One region of the Shewanella zhangzhouensis genome, then DNA from elsewhere that is predicted to be linked to it. Evidence: predicted binding sites of a transcription regulator. Region 1 holds the regulator's gene; the other holds the start of a gene.
The links. The regulator ArgR, encoded in region 1, controls arginine synthesis, uptake and breakdown. The targets are predictions, from matches to a motif close to ANTGAATANNTATTCANT.
Positions count from the first base shown of each region.

Region 2: the regulator ArgR is predicted to act here: its motif matches at 3,288-3,305, upstream of argA (amino-acid N-acetyltransferase).

Region 1 is NZ_CP080414.1:864,069-870,294, forward strand. It holds gene K0H63_RS03720 (ABC transporter ATP-binding protein) at 1-39, shown strand, start outside; gene ggt (gamma-glutamyltransferase) at 93-1,799, shown strand; gene K0H63_RS03730 (Dyp-type peroxidase) at 1,907-2,842, shown strand; gene argR (transcriptional regulator ArgR) at 2,905-3,369, opposite strand; gene mdh (malate dehydrogenase) at 3,656-4,591, shown strand; gene K0H63_RS03745 (efflux RND transporter periplasmic adaptor subunit) at 4,778-5,842, shown strand; gene K0H63_RS03750 (efflux RND transporter periplasmic adaptor subunit) at 5,845-6,226, shown strand, end outside.
Region 2 is NZ_CP080414.1:382,596-388,821, forward strand. It holds gene slmA (nucleoid occlusion factor SlmA) at 1-59, opposite strand, end outside; gene dut (dUTP diphosphatase) at 88-546, opposite strand; gene coaBC (bifunctional phosphopantothenoylcysteine decarboxylase/phosphopantothenate--cysteine ligase CoaBC) at 543-1,796, opposite strand; gene radC (RadC family protein) at 1,880-2,557, shown strand; gene rpmB (50S ribosomal protein L28) at 2,677-2,913, shown strand; gene rpmG (50S ribosomal protein L33) at 2,920-3,093, shown strand; gene argA (amino-acid N-acetyltransferase) at 3,374-4,696, shown strand; gene K0H63_RS01735 (hypothetical protein) at 4,838-5,371, shown strand; gene rarD (EamA family transporter RarD) at 5,567-6,226, opposite strand, start outside.

The DNA.
Region 1 (6,226 bases):
TTGTCTGCGGCGGCGGATACACCGGTAATCTTTGCTTAAACAGGTGATTATTGAGGTAAACCTGTGTAGTTTGTGTTCTGGGAGGACTCACCATGAACAGGTTTACAATCACTATTTTAGCCCTGGCCGTTATCGGACTGGGCAGCAGCGAAGGAGTGTTGGCCATGGACAGGATCACAGGTAAGGCGTTTGCCAGTCGTTCGGAGGTGTACGCCACCCAGGGAATGGCGGCGACCAGCCAGCCTTTGGCCACCCAAGTTGCGCTGGATATATTGAAAGCCGGTGGCAGTGCGGTGGATGCCGCTATTGCCGCCAATGCCATGCTGGGGCTGGTTGAACCTACAGGCTCGGGTGTGGGTGGTGACCTCTTTGCCATTGTCTGGAGCGCCAGAGACAAACGCCTATACGGCTTGAACGCCTCGGGTCGCAGCCCAAAATCGCTCACGCTGGATATGCTTAAGGCACAGGGGCTTGAATTTTTACCGCCCTTTGGCCCATTGCCTGTTTCTGTACCCGGTGCCGTGGATGGCTGGTTTGAGCTGCATGAACGCTTTGGCAAATTGCCAATGTCGCAAATTTTGTCGCCATCCATCGACTACGCGCGAAAGGGTTTCCCGGTTTCTGAACTTATCGCTTTTTACCTGGAAGGCAGTGCCCGACGCCTCGCCAAATATCCGGGGTTCAGTGAAACCTATATGCCCAATGGCAAAATGCCGGCCAGGGGCGACATCATGAAAAATCCCGCCCTCGCCAATACCTACGAGAAAATAGCCAAGGGTGGCCGGGACGCCTTCTATAAGGGCGACATTGCCCGCAGCATAGACAAATACATGAAAGCCAATAGCGGCTACCTCGGCTACGAGGATCTGGCCTCGCACACCAGCGAGTGGATAGAGCCCGTCTCGGTAAATTACCGCGGCTTTGATGTGTGGGAACTGCCACCGAATGGTCAGGGCATAGCCGCGCTGCAAATTTTAAAAACCCTGGAGCCGTTTGATTTAAGAGCCATGGGGCATGACAGCGTTGAATACGTGCACCATTTTGTGGAGGCCAAAAAGCTCGCCTTTGCTGACAGGGCCCGTTTTTACGCCGATATGGCCTTTGCCGATGTGCCCGTAAGTGAGCTTATTTCGGAGCGCTACAACCAGGAGCGTGCCAAGCAGATAGGTCCCAGGGCCGCCAAGTCGGTGGAGCCGGGTAACCCCAATCTGCAACAGGGTGATACCGTGTATCTCACCACCGCGGACAGCGAAGGCAACATGGTGTCCCTCATTCAAAGTAATTTCCGCGGTATGGGCTCTGGCATGACACCCCCGGATCTCGGCTTTGTGCTGCAGGACAGGGGGCAGTTGTTTGATTTAACCCCGGGGCGCCCCAATTCTTACGCCCCCGGCAAGCGGCCCTTCCACACCATCATTCCGGCGTTTGTAACCAAAGAGGGTAAACCCTGGCTCAGTTTTGGGGTGATGGGCGGCGCCACCCAGCCGCAGATGCATGCGCAAATTATCATTAATCTCATCGACTTCGACATGAATTTACAGGAAGCGGGCGATGCGCCACGTATTCTGCATTCGGGCTCCAGCGAGCCCACCGGCGAGGTGATGAGCGATGGCGGTTATGTGAGCCTGGAGTCGGGTTTTTCCATGGAGACCCGTCGGGAACTGGTGAAAAAAGGCCATGTGATCCGGGATGCCCTGGGGGAATTTGGCGGCTATCAGGCTATCGGTATCAATGTGGAAACCGGTGTCTATCGCGGTGCTTCCGAGAGCCGTAAAGATGGTCAGGCCGCAGGCTATTAGGGTGAATAACAACCAATCTCGTGTAATGTGCGTCGGTCGGTGATATTTTTTCCTAAAGTACGGGATAATGTGACCGACAAAGACATACTCAGTAAGGCCTTAATAATATGGATAATCAGGTTATGCCACGTGAACAGTTGGGCGTGTGCGCCGAAGGCAATCTTCACGCAGTCTATCTGATGTTCAACGCCAACGAAGGGGTTGAGCAGTCGCTGCGTGCGAGCCTTGCCAGTGTTGCCCAATACCTTTACGACCTCACAGACCAATATGCCGACAGTGCCTTTAATGGGTTCGTGGCTGTGGGGGCTAACTATTGGGACAGTCTCTTTGGTCAGGAGCGCCCGTCTCGACTCAAGCCCTTCCCTGCAATGCACGAAGGCAACCGGGAGGCACCTGCGCTGGAGTACGATTTATTTGTACATTTGCGTTGTGATCGTCTGGACATACTGCATCTGGTGGCCAATGAGGTGAATCAGATGCTCGATGAGCTGGTGGAGCTGGTGGACGAAGAGCGCGGTTTCCGTTTTATGGATAACCGGGATCTGACCGGGTTTGTGGACGGTACTGAAAATCCCCGCGGTCGCCACCGTCAGGATGTGGCCCTGGTGGGGGATGAAGATCCGGCATTCCGGGGCGGGGCTTATGTGCACGTACAAAAGTTTGCCCATAACCTTTCAAAGTGGCACCGCTTGCCGGTGAAAAAGCAGGAAGACATCATCGGCCGAACCAAGGTGGATAATATCGAATATGAGTCTGCCGATAAGCCGCTGACCAGCCACATAAAAAGAGTGAATCTGAAAGATGAACAGGGCAACTCGATGGAGATCCTGCGTCAGAGCATGCCCTATGGCTCGGTGAAAGAGCAGGGGTTGATGTTTATCTCTGTTTGTCGCACGCCCTCCCATTTCGAAAAGATGCTGCATTCGATGGTGCACGGCGATGGCGAAGGGAATCACGATCACCTGATGCATTTCACCCGCGCCCTGACTGGCTCGTCGTTTTTCGCGCCGTCGCTGGATTATTTGCTCCAGGGTCAGGATTGAAAAAAGCGCCCCGCGGGGCGCTTTTTAATGGGAATGATGGACTTGTCCCAATATGTGTTAGGTTACTCGCTGTAATTAAACAGGGACTTAACCGTTTCCAGCGTATCTTCGATGGTCTTGATGCTGGAGGGGCAGATAAAAATGGTATCGTCACCGGCAATGGTACCCAGGATACCTTCGGGTTTGCCGATGGAGTCCAGCAAACGGGCTATCAGCTGGGCAGCCCCCGGGCTGGTACGCACCACAATCATGGCTTGGTTGTGATCCACATCCAGCACCAGATTCTTCAGTGGGCTGCCGGCAGTGGGCACGCCAAGTTCGGCCGGCAGGCAGTACACCATCTCCTGCTTGGCGTTTCGGGTACGGACGGCACCGAACTTGCTCAGCATGCGGGAGACTTTGGATTGGTTGATATTGCTGAAGCCTTCGGCCTGCAGCGCATTAACTATCTCGCTCTGGGAACCGAAGCGCTCTTCCTTTAACAGCGCTTTGAAGGTTTTGACGAGGTCATCCTGATTTTTTTGCATAGTGGGCTGCTTTGTTGTTATTCAAAAATCCAGCGCATTTTGCATATTTAAAAGCCAAAAGTCAACAAATCCCCGCTCTTTGTGAATAAAAATGCAGATAAAGGTGGCCGTCCGGACGGCTGGTCAAACACCTGTTTCAAATTGCTGACAATCACACCGAAAAATGCCGTCAAACCTTGGCCACAGGCGACTAAGGGATAATTGAAATTTGTGTGACGATGCTTTAATGTGGCGCCATCATTTGAGGATCTACCTCACAAATTCCGAGATATAACGGAGAATACCTATGAAAGTTGCTGTTCTTGGTGCCGCCGGTGGTATCGGCCAAGCCCTCGCCCTACTCCTGAAAACCCAACTGCCTGCTGGTTCCAAGCTGTCTCTGTATGACATTGCCCCTGTAACACCAGGTGTTGCTGTGGATCTGAGCCACATCCCAACTGCCGTTGAGGTGAAAGGTTTTGCCGGTGAAGACCCAACGTCTGCGCTGGAAGGTGCCGATGTGGTACTGATTTCTGCCGGTGTGGCCCGTAAGCCAGGTATGGATCGCTCTGATCTGTTCAACATCAACGCAGGTATCGTCCGTAACCTGATTGAAAAAGTGGCAGTGACCTGTCCAAAAGCGTTGGTTGGTATCATCACCAACCCAGTAAACACCACTGTGGCCATCGCTGCTGAAGTGCTGAAGAAAGCCGGTGTTTACGACAAGAACCGCCTGTTCGGTGTGACCACTCTGGACGTTATCCGCGCCGAGACCTTCGTTGCCGAAGCCAAGGGCGTTGACGTAGCCAGCGTGAAAGTAAACGTGATTGGCGGCCACAGCGGCGTGACCATCCTGCCTCTGCTGTCTCAAATCGAAGGCGTAAGCTTCTCTGATGAAGAAGTTGCTGCCCTGACCAAGCGTATCCAGAACGCGGGTACCGAAGTAGTAGAAGCCAAGGCCGGTGGCGGCAGCGCTACCCTGTCTATGGGTCAGGCTGCTTTCCGTTTCGGTATGTCTCTTATCCGTGGTCTGCAAGGCGAAGCCAATGTGGTTGAATGCGCCTATGTTGACGGCGGCAGCGAGCACGCAGTGTTCTTTGCTCAGCCAGTGTTGCTGGGTAAAAACGGCGTAGAAAAAGTACTGCCTTACGGCGAAGTGAGTGCGTTTGAAGCCAACGCCCGCGATGCCATGCTGGATACCCTCAAGGGTGATATCCAACTGGGTGTAGACTTCGTTAAGTAAGTCTCGCTGAAGTGAAGAAACGGAGCCTGGTGCTCCGTTTTTTTATGTCTGAAATCTGTGATTTATCTTTGACAGCGATTTTCAATTAACCCCTGCATTTATGTGGAAACTTATTGGTTTTGTTGTCAAACTGTTACCCACTTGGTGGTTATTTTTAATACTGTTGCACCTTTACAGGAGTTTCCCATGAGCAAGCTCAGGCCGTTTCCCGGGATAGGTATTGCCGCAGTGCTGGGGGCCCTTTGGCTCCCGTCAGCCTCGCAAGCCACGACTGGTGAGGCCCCCCGACCGGTTAAGGTTAGTCAAATTACGTTGGCCGAAGGCATGAACCAGAGATTGTTGCCGGCCGAGGTCAGGGCATCGGAACGTGCCGGGCTGTCATTTCGCGTCAGCGGTGAAATCATGGACATCCTGGTGCGTCCCGGTGAAGAGGTAAAAGCCGGGCAGCTGTTGGCTAAGCTGGACCCGGCACTCTACGAACAGCAGTTGGAAGTCGCCCGAGCTCAGTATGCGCTGGCCAAGGTGCTCTATGAGCGTAATCTCAGCCTGGTAGAGCAGGGTGTGGTGTCGCGCAACGATTTTGACAAGTCCAAGAGTAATCATGATGTCGCCAAAGCAGCGCTGGACAAAGCCGAAGTGGAACTTGCCTATACCCGCCTGCTGGCCCCTTACGATGGTGTGATATCCAAACGCGATAAACGCCAGTTCGAATTCGTCAGGGCGCAGGAGCCTGTACTTGGTGTGCGCAGTGAAAACCTGATTGATGTGAGTTTTCAATTGCCTGAACAGTACATAGGCCCTATCCAAAGTTATCAGGCCACTACCGGTAAGTTGTTGACGCCGGAAGTTCGTTTTGACAGCCGGGACAGCTGGTTTGCCGCCACCCTGAAAGAAATGAGCACTGTGGCCGACAGCAGTACCGGCAGTTATACCGTGATCCTGACGTTGCCTATGCCTGAGCAGCTCAACATTTTGCCGGGGATGTCGGCCACTGTACGGGTATCCCTGCCTACCGAAGCCCTGATCCCCCCTCCCAGTATTCCAGCCGGTGCCGTGGTGCAGGAAGGCGAGAAAACCTGGGTATTCCGCTGGCTACCGGAGTCACAGCGGCTGCAAAAGGCGGAAGTAGTGTTGAAGGACGGTGTTCTGGTATCCGGGCTGAATGATGGCGACTTTGTCGTGGTTGCGGGCGCCGACGAACTCAGTGATGGCCAGAGCGCGGTGCGCTGGGTGAAGGAGCGGGGACTGTGATCATGAAAGAAGCGATAGGGATTACTCTGCTGGGGTTACTGGTGCTGCTTGGCGGATGTCGGCAGGCGCCGGAGATTGAGCATAAGCCTGCAAGGGTCACCGTTTACACCATACCCAGCACCGAAAATCAGGTGACTCGGGTGTTCAGTGGCGTGGCCCGCGCGCAGGACCTGACGACGTTGGCGTTTCGGGTCGAAGGGCGTATTGCCCGTATTCCGGTCACCAAGGGGCAGAGGGTCAAGGCCGGTGATGTACTCGCCGTACTTGAAAAAAACGACTTTCAGATTGCACTGAATGATCGCCGCGCCCGTCTTGACGTAACCCGCAAGCAGGCAGAGCGCTCCAAAATCCTGGTGGATCAGCAACTCATGGCCCAGGCGGAAT
Region 2 (6,226 bases), 480 kb from region 1:
ATCTGCGCGAGACACTGGAGAATATGTTCGCGGCGGCTGATTTTTTCTTTGGCGGCCATTGAGATTCCTTCACACAAAATGCAAACGTTAGCGGGTGCCTGAATGGCCAAAACCACCTTCGCCGCGCATTGAGGTGTCGAACTCGTCCACCAGTTTAAATTCAGCCTGTACCACAGGAACAAACACCAGCTGTGCCAGGCGGTCGCCGATTTGCAGGGTGTAGGGCTCTTTGCCACGGTTCCAGCAGGACACCATCAACGGACCCTGATAGTCAGAGTCAATCAGCCCAACCAGGTTGCCCAGCACTATGCCATGTTTATGGCCCATACCGGAGCGGGGCAGGATCACGGCCGCCAGGCTGGGGTCGCCCACATGCACGGCGATACCGGTAGGTATGAGCACGGTTTCGCCGGGGGCTATAGTCAGCTCGGTATCCAGCATGGCTCTGAGGTCCATGCCGGCACTGCCGGGGGTGGCATAGGCCGGCAGTGGGAATTCCGAGCCTATGCGGGAGTCGAGAATTTTCAGTTCGATCGGTGTTTTCATTTTTTGGTTATTTTTGTCGATATCAGCGAAAGCAGTTGGTATGCCAGCGACAGCTTATCGGTTGCTGGCAAATCCTGGTTGCCCTGGGGCCAGAAGACGCGCAGAGCATTGGTATCCGAATTAAACCCCTGACCCGGCACAGACACATCGTTGGCCGCGATCATATCGAGATTTTTGCGTTTGAGCTTATCTCGGGCGTAGGTTTCTACGTCGTGGGTTTCGGCGGCAAATCCCACCGTAAAGGGTCGCGCCTCCAGGGCGGCAACCGTGGCTAAGATATCAGGATTGCGCACCAGCGCAAGCTGCATGGTTTCGCTGCTCTTTTTAATTTTACCGGCAGCAACATCGGCAACCCGATAGTCGGCGACAGCGGCGCAACCAATAAAGATATCTTGCTGGTCAATATGTTGCATTACAGCAGCCAACATTTGTTCGGCCGAGTCCACATCGATGCGGCTTACGCCTTTGGGTGTGGAAAGTGTCACAGGACCTGACACCAGAGTCACTTCTGCGCCCATGGCTACAGCGGCCTCGGCCAGGGCAAAGCCCATTTTGCCTGAGCTGTGGTTGGAGATATAACGCACAGGATCTATGGCTTCGCGGGTGGGACCGGCGGTCAGCATCAGCCTGACGCCGTGAAGGGCGCTGCTTGCCTGGGCCTTTTGAGCAAAAAACTGTTCTGCCAGAGTGCGGATTTCCAGCGGCTCCAGCATACGGCCTGCACCGACTTCACCGCAGGCCTGACTGCCGCTGCCGGGGCCCCAAATCTGCATGCCACGTTGCTGTAGCGTGTTTAAATTGGCCTGGGTCGCCGGGTTGGCGTACATCTGCTGGTTCATTGCCGGGCAAATGGCGATGGGCGCCGAGGTGGCAAGGCAGGTGGTGGTGATCAGCTCATCCGCCATGCCTATGCTCATGCGGGCAATCAGGTTGGCGGTGGCTGGGGCCAGAATAATCAGCTCTGCCCAGCGGGCCAGTTCAATGTGACCCATGGCGGCTTCGGCGGCGGGGTCGAGCAAATCCATGCTGACCGGATAGCCGCTGAGGGCTTGCAGTGTCAGCGGCGTGATAAATTCGCAGGCGCTCTGGCTCATCACCACGCGCACATCGGCGCCTTGTTCTTTCAAACGGCGCACCAAATCAGCGCTCTTGTAGGCAGCAATGCCGCCACCAATCCCCAGCAGGATTTTTCTATTATTCAGGCTCACACGCAGATCCCGACTAAAATTAACTGGCGCTAACCATACCATAGACGCCGCCTCAAGAGTGAGCGGCCAAAGTCAAAAACTTAGCATGCAAGTGGTTCCCAAAGACGGGACGCGGGAGGCAAGGGATGGCAATTCGGGACTGGCCTGAGGGAGAGGGGCCCCGTGAAAAATTATTGCAGCGGGGCGCAGCTCAATTATCGGATGCAGAATTACTGGCTGTGCTGCTGCGAAACGGGGTTTGTGGCCAAAATGCAGTGGACCTGGCAAGGCAACTTATCGGTGAATTTGGTGGATTACGACCTTTATTCAGTGCAACTAAGCAGCAGGTGTGTCGACTCCAGGGCCTGGGTCCGGTAAAATACGCCCAGCTTCAGGCTTCTGCTGAGCTTGCCAGGCGACTGGCGGGTGAATCTTTGCAGCGGGGTGCCGTGCTGACAAGTCCGGATTTGACCCGGGATTACCTGAGATTTCAGTTGGCGGACAGGGCCTATGAGGTATTTGCCGTCTTGCTGCTCGACAGCCAACACAGGGTCATCCAGTTTGTCGAATTGTTTCGAGGCACCATAGATGCAGCGTCGGTATATCCCCGAGAGCTGGTGTCGCTGGTGTTGGAAAAGCGGGCGGCAGCGGTCATTGTCTGCCATAACCATCCGTCTGGGGTAGCTGAACCCAGCCAAGCCGACAGACGGATCACTGAAAGATTGAAAAATGCCTTGGCAACCATAGATGTATCCTTACTGGATCACATGGTTGTAGGGGACCGGGAGATAGTCTCCTTTGCCGAGCGAGGGTGGATTGGATGATCTTTACTTGATCTCCCATGGCCTTTCGTGTATAAAATGCGCCCTCTTTGTGCCTCGGGCGACGGCCATACGAGGTACATTAATGCTCGAGCGTTAAAAACTGTTTGGAGAAGATTGACATGTCAAGAGTATGCCAAGTTACTGGCAAGCGACCAATGGTTGGTAACAACCGTTCGCACGCAAAGAACGCGACCCGTCGTCGCTTTTTACCTAACCTGCAGAACCACCGTTTCTGGTTGGAAACTGAAAAGCGCTTCGTACAGCTGCGTGTTTCCACTAAAGGTATGCGTATTATCGATAAGAAAGGTATCGAAGTAGTTGTTGCTGAACTTCGTGCCCGTGGCGAGAAGGTGTAATAGAAAATGGCTAAAGCTAAAGGCAATCGCGAAAAGATCAAGCTGGTTTCAAGCGCTAAAACTGGTCACTTCTACACCACTGACAAGAACAAGCGTAACATGCCAGAAAAGATGGAGATCAAGAAGTTTGATCCTGTGATCCGTCAGCACGTTATCTACAAAGAAGCCAAAATCAAGTAATTTACTTGGTCAAGCTTTTGAAAACCCCGGCCTTTGTGCCGGGGTTTTTTATTGCCCGGATTTCAGGTGAATCCGCGATTTGTGTGCTTTAATGTACTGATGTGCATTTAGATGAACACTTTGGCATTGTTATGCGGTTGCCGTACCGTTTCATTAATATGAAACATGGGTTTGGTAAAAACAAATGCTTTAAATGTGAATTTAAATTCAATAAAATTGCGCAAGAATTCAACTTGGCGCAGTGTGTGCTGCGTCGGTGACTGTGAGGACAAAACAGCCCGTGCGAACTACCGAATTGGTTGACGGTTTTCGTCATTCCGCCCCTTATGTAAACGCTCACCGCGGCAAGACGTTTGTAGTCATGCTGGGCGGCGAAGCCATGGTACAACCCCAATTTCGCGCCATCATCAACGATGTGGCCTTGCTGCACAGTTTGGGGATCCGTATCGTGCTGGTTTACGGTGCCAGACCGCAGATTGATGCGGCGCTTGAGCTGCATGGTATTGCACCTGCCTACCACAACGGGGTACGTATCACCGATGAAGATACCCTGAAGGTGATTAAGCAGGTCGCCGGTGCGCTCCAATTCGACATTACAGCACGGCTTTCCATGAGTCTGTCCAATACCCCCATGCAGGGCACGCAGCTGAACGTTGTCAGCGGCAACTTTGTGATTGCCCAGCCGCTGGGCGTGGAAGATGGGGTGGATTTTTGCCTGTCTGGCCGGGTGCGTCGTATCGATGTGAGTGGGCTTAAGCATCAACTCGACAGCCGGGGTATTGTACTGATGGGGCCGATTGCCGCCTCGGTTACCGGTGAGAGTTTCAACCTGACGGCCGAGGAAGTGGCCACCCAGGTTGCGGTAAAGCTCAAAGCGGACAAGATGATAGGGTTCAGCTCGCAAAACGGTATTCTGGGTCGTGACGGCGATGTAATTGCCGAGCTGATGCCAAACGATGCCCAGAAAATTTTCTCAAAGATGCAGGAAGGCGGTCAGGCCTGTGTGGGAACCCTGGCATTTTTGAAGGCGAGCATCGATGCCTGCCGTAATGGGGTGCCACGTTGCCACCTGGTGAGCTATCTCGAAGATGGCGCCTTGTTGCAAGAGCTGTTCTCCCGCGACGGTATTGGTACTCAAATCGTAACCGAAAGCGCCGAGCGACTGCGCCGCGCCTCAATTGCCGACATTGGTGGCATTCTTAACCTGATCCGCCCCATGGAAGAGCAGGGCATTCTGGTGCGCCGTTCCCGCGAACAGCTTGAGATGGAAATCGAGCAGTTTATGGTCATTGAACGGGATGGTCTGGTGATAGGCTGCGCCGCGCTGTATCCCTTTGAAGAAGACAATGCCGGTGAGTTTGCCTGCCTTGTTGTACATCCGGATTACCGCGATGCCGACCGGGGTAGTTTGCTTTTGAAAAACATCATAGGCCAGGCAAGAGTGAGGGGCTACGCACGCCTGTTTGCACTGACTACCCGCAGTATTCACTGGTTTCTGGAGCACGGCTTTGAGTTGGTTGAAGTCGAAGCCTTACCGACCAAGAAAAAGCAGCTCTACAACTACCAGCGCCGCTCAAAAATTCTCGCATTGGATCTGCAATAATCCATCCTGCCGAAACAACCAGCCACATGGCTGGTTGTTTGTTTATGGCTGCTGCTATTTTGTCATTTTATGTCTAATGTTCTTGACATATTATGTCTTTCGCGCAACCTTGGGCGAACTGATGAGAGTTGGGGCAGATTGATGACAACACAAAGTTTTTTACTCACGCCACTTGCCGGCAGCGCACTCTGGGGGGCGGTAGGCTTGCTGATGGGTGTGATATTGATAGGCATTTTTGCTCGGCGTAAACCCATGACCAAAACAGCCAGCGCCGTTGCCACGGGCATTATTCTTGCTGTGGTGGGCCTGTTGGGGTGGATTTTCATTGGTGCCTTATCACCCGAGGCCCGCCTCGAGCAGGATAGGTTGGTGCTGGACTTGCCCGCTTACAGCCGTACCATTCCTGTATCGTCTTTACAGCTTGATGACGCTCGCCTGGTGGCAACATCAGCCGCAGATGCGCCCAAACTTGGGTTTCGCACCAATGGTGTGGGAATGCCGGGATACAATCTGGGGTGGTTTCGCCTTAAGGGGGATGATGCCAAGGCGCTGGTGTCTGTGACAGGTGACGATCCCTTACTGGTTATCCCGGTGGATGAGGGGTATACCCTTGTGCTCAGCACACCAGACGGAGAGGCCTTGTTGGCCGCCCTGCATAGCGAAAAAGAACGCTGAGAATAAATACACTGAGGGAATGCTGAGAAGAAGCGCTGGCCAAATGGATCAGCAGTCTGGACTCACCAAAACGGTATCAATCCTTCCAAGGGAAAGAGAGAGTCTTGAGACTAAAAAGCCCGGGCGTGTGATACCCGGGCTTCTTTCTTATACAGGCTGATCTGTCTTACGACGCAGCTGTCAGGGGCGCTGGTATCAACCGCGGCGCCTAAGCATATCCAGCGTAAATACCGCCAGTGCTGTCCAGATAAAACCGAAGGTGACGCTCTTTTCCACGCCAAAGGGCTCGCCATAGAGGCTGACCGCGAGTATGAACATAATGCTGGGGCCGATATATTGAAAAAATCCCAGCATGGATAAGGGAATACGCACCGCAGCCCCTGCAAAGCAGAGCAGCGGCGCTGTAGTTACAATTCCGGCGGCGACGAGCAGCAGATTGAGCTGCCAGTTATTGCTGAGCATGCTGTGCTCTGCACTGCCAAGCGTCAACAACAAATAACCCAGGGCAACGGGCATCAAGATGGCGGTTTCTACCAAAAGTCCGGTTTTCGCGTCCACCTTGACCTTTTTTCGCAGCAGCCCATAAATGCCAAAAGAGCCTGCCAGCGCCAGCGATACCACGGGAATAGAACCGAACGATATCACCTGCACCGCCACGCCAACGGTGGCGAGAAACACGGCAAACCACTGTAATGGCCTGAGTCTCTCTCCCAGAAACACCATCCCCAAGAGGACATTGAGCAGCGGATTAATGTAATAACCCAGGCTGGCATCCAGCATATGGTCGTTATTGACCGCCCAGATGAAGAGCAGCCAATTACCTGCAATCAAAATCGATGTAACCAGCAACACCAA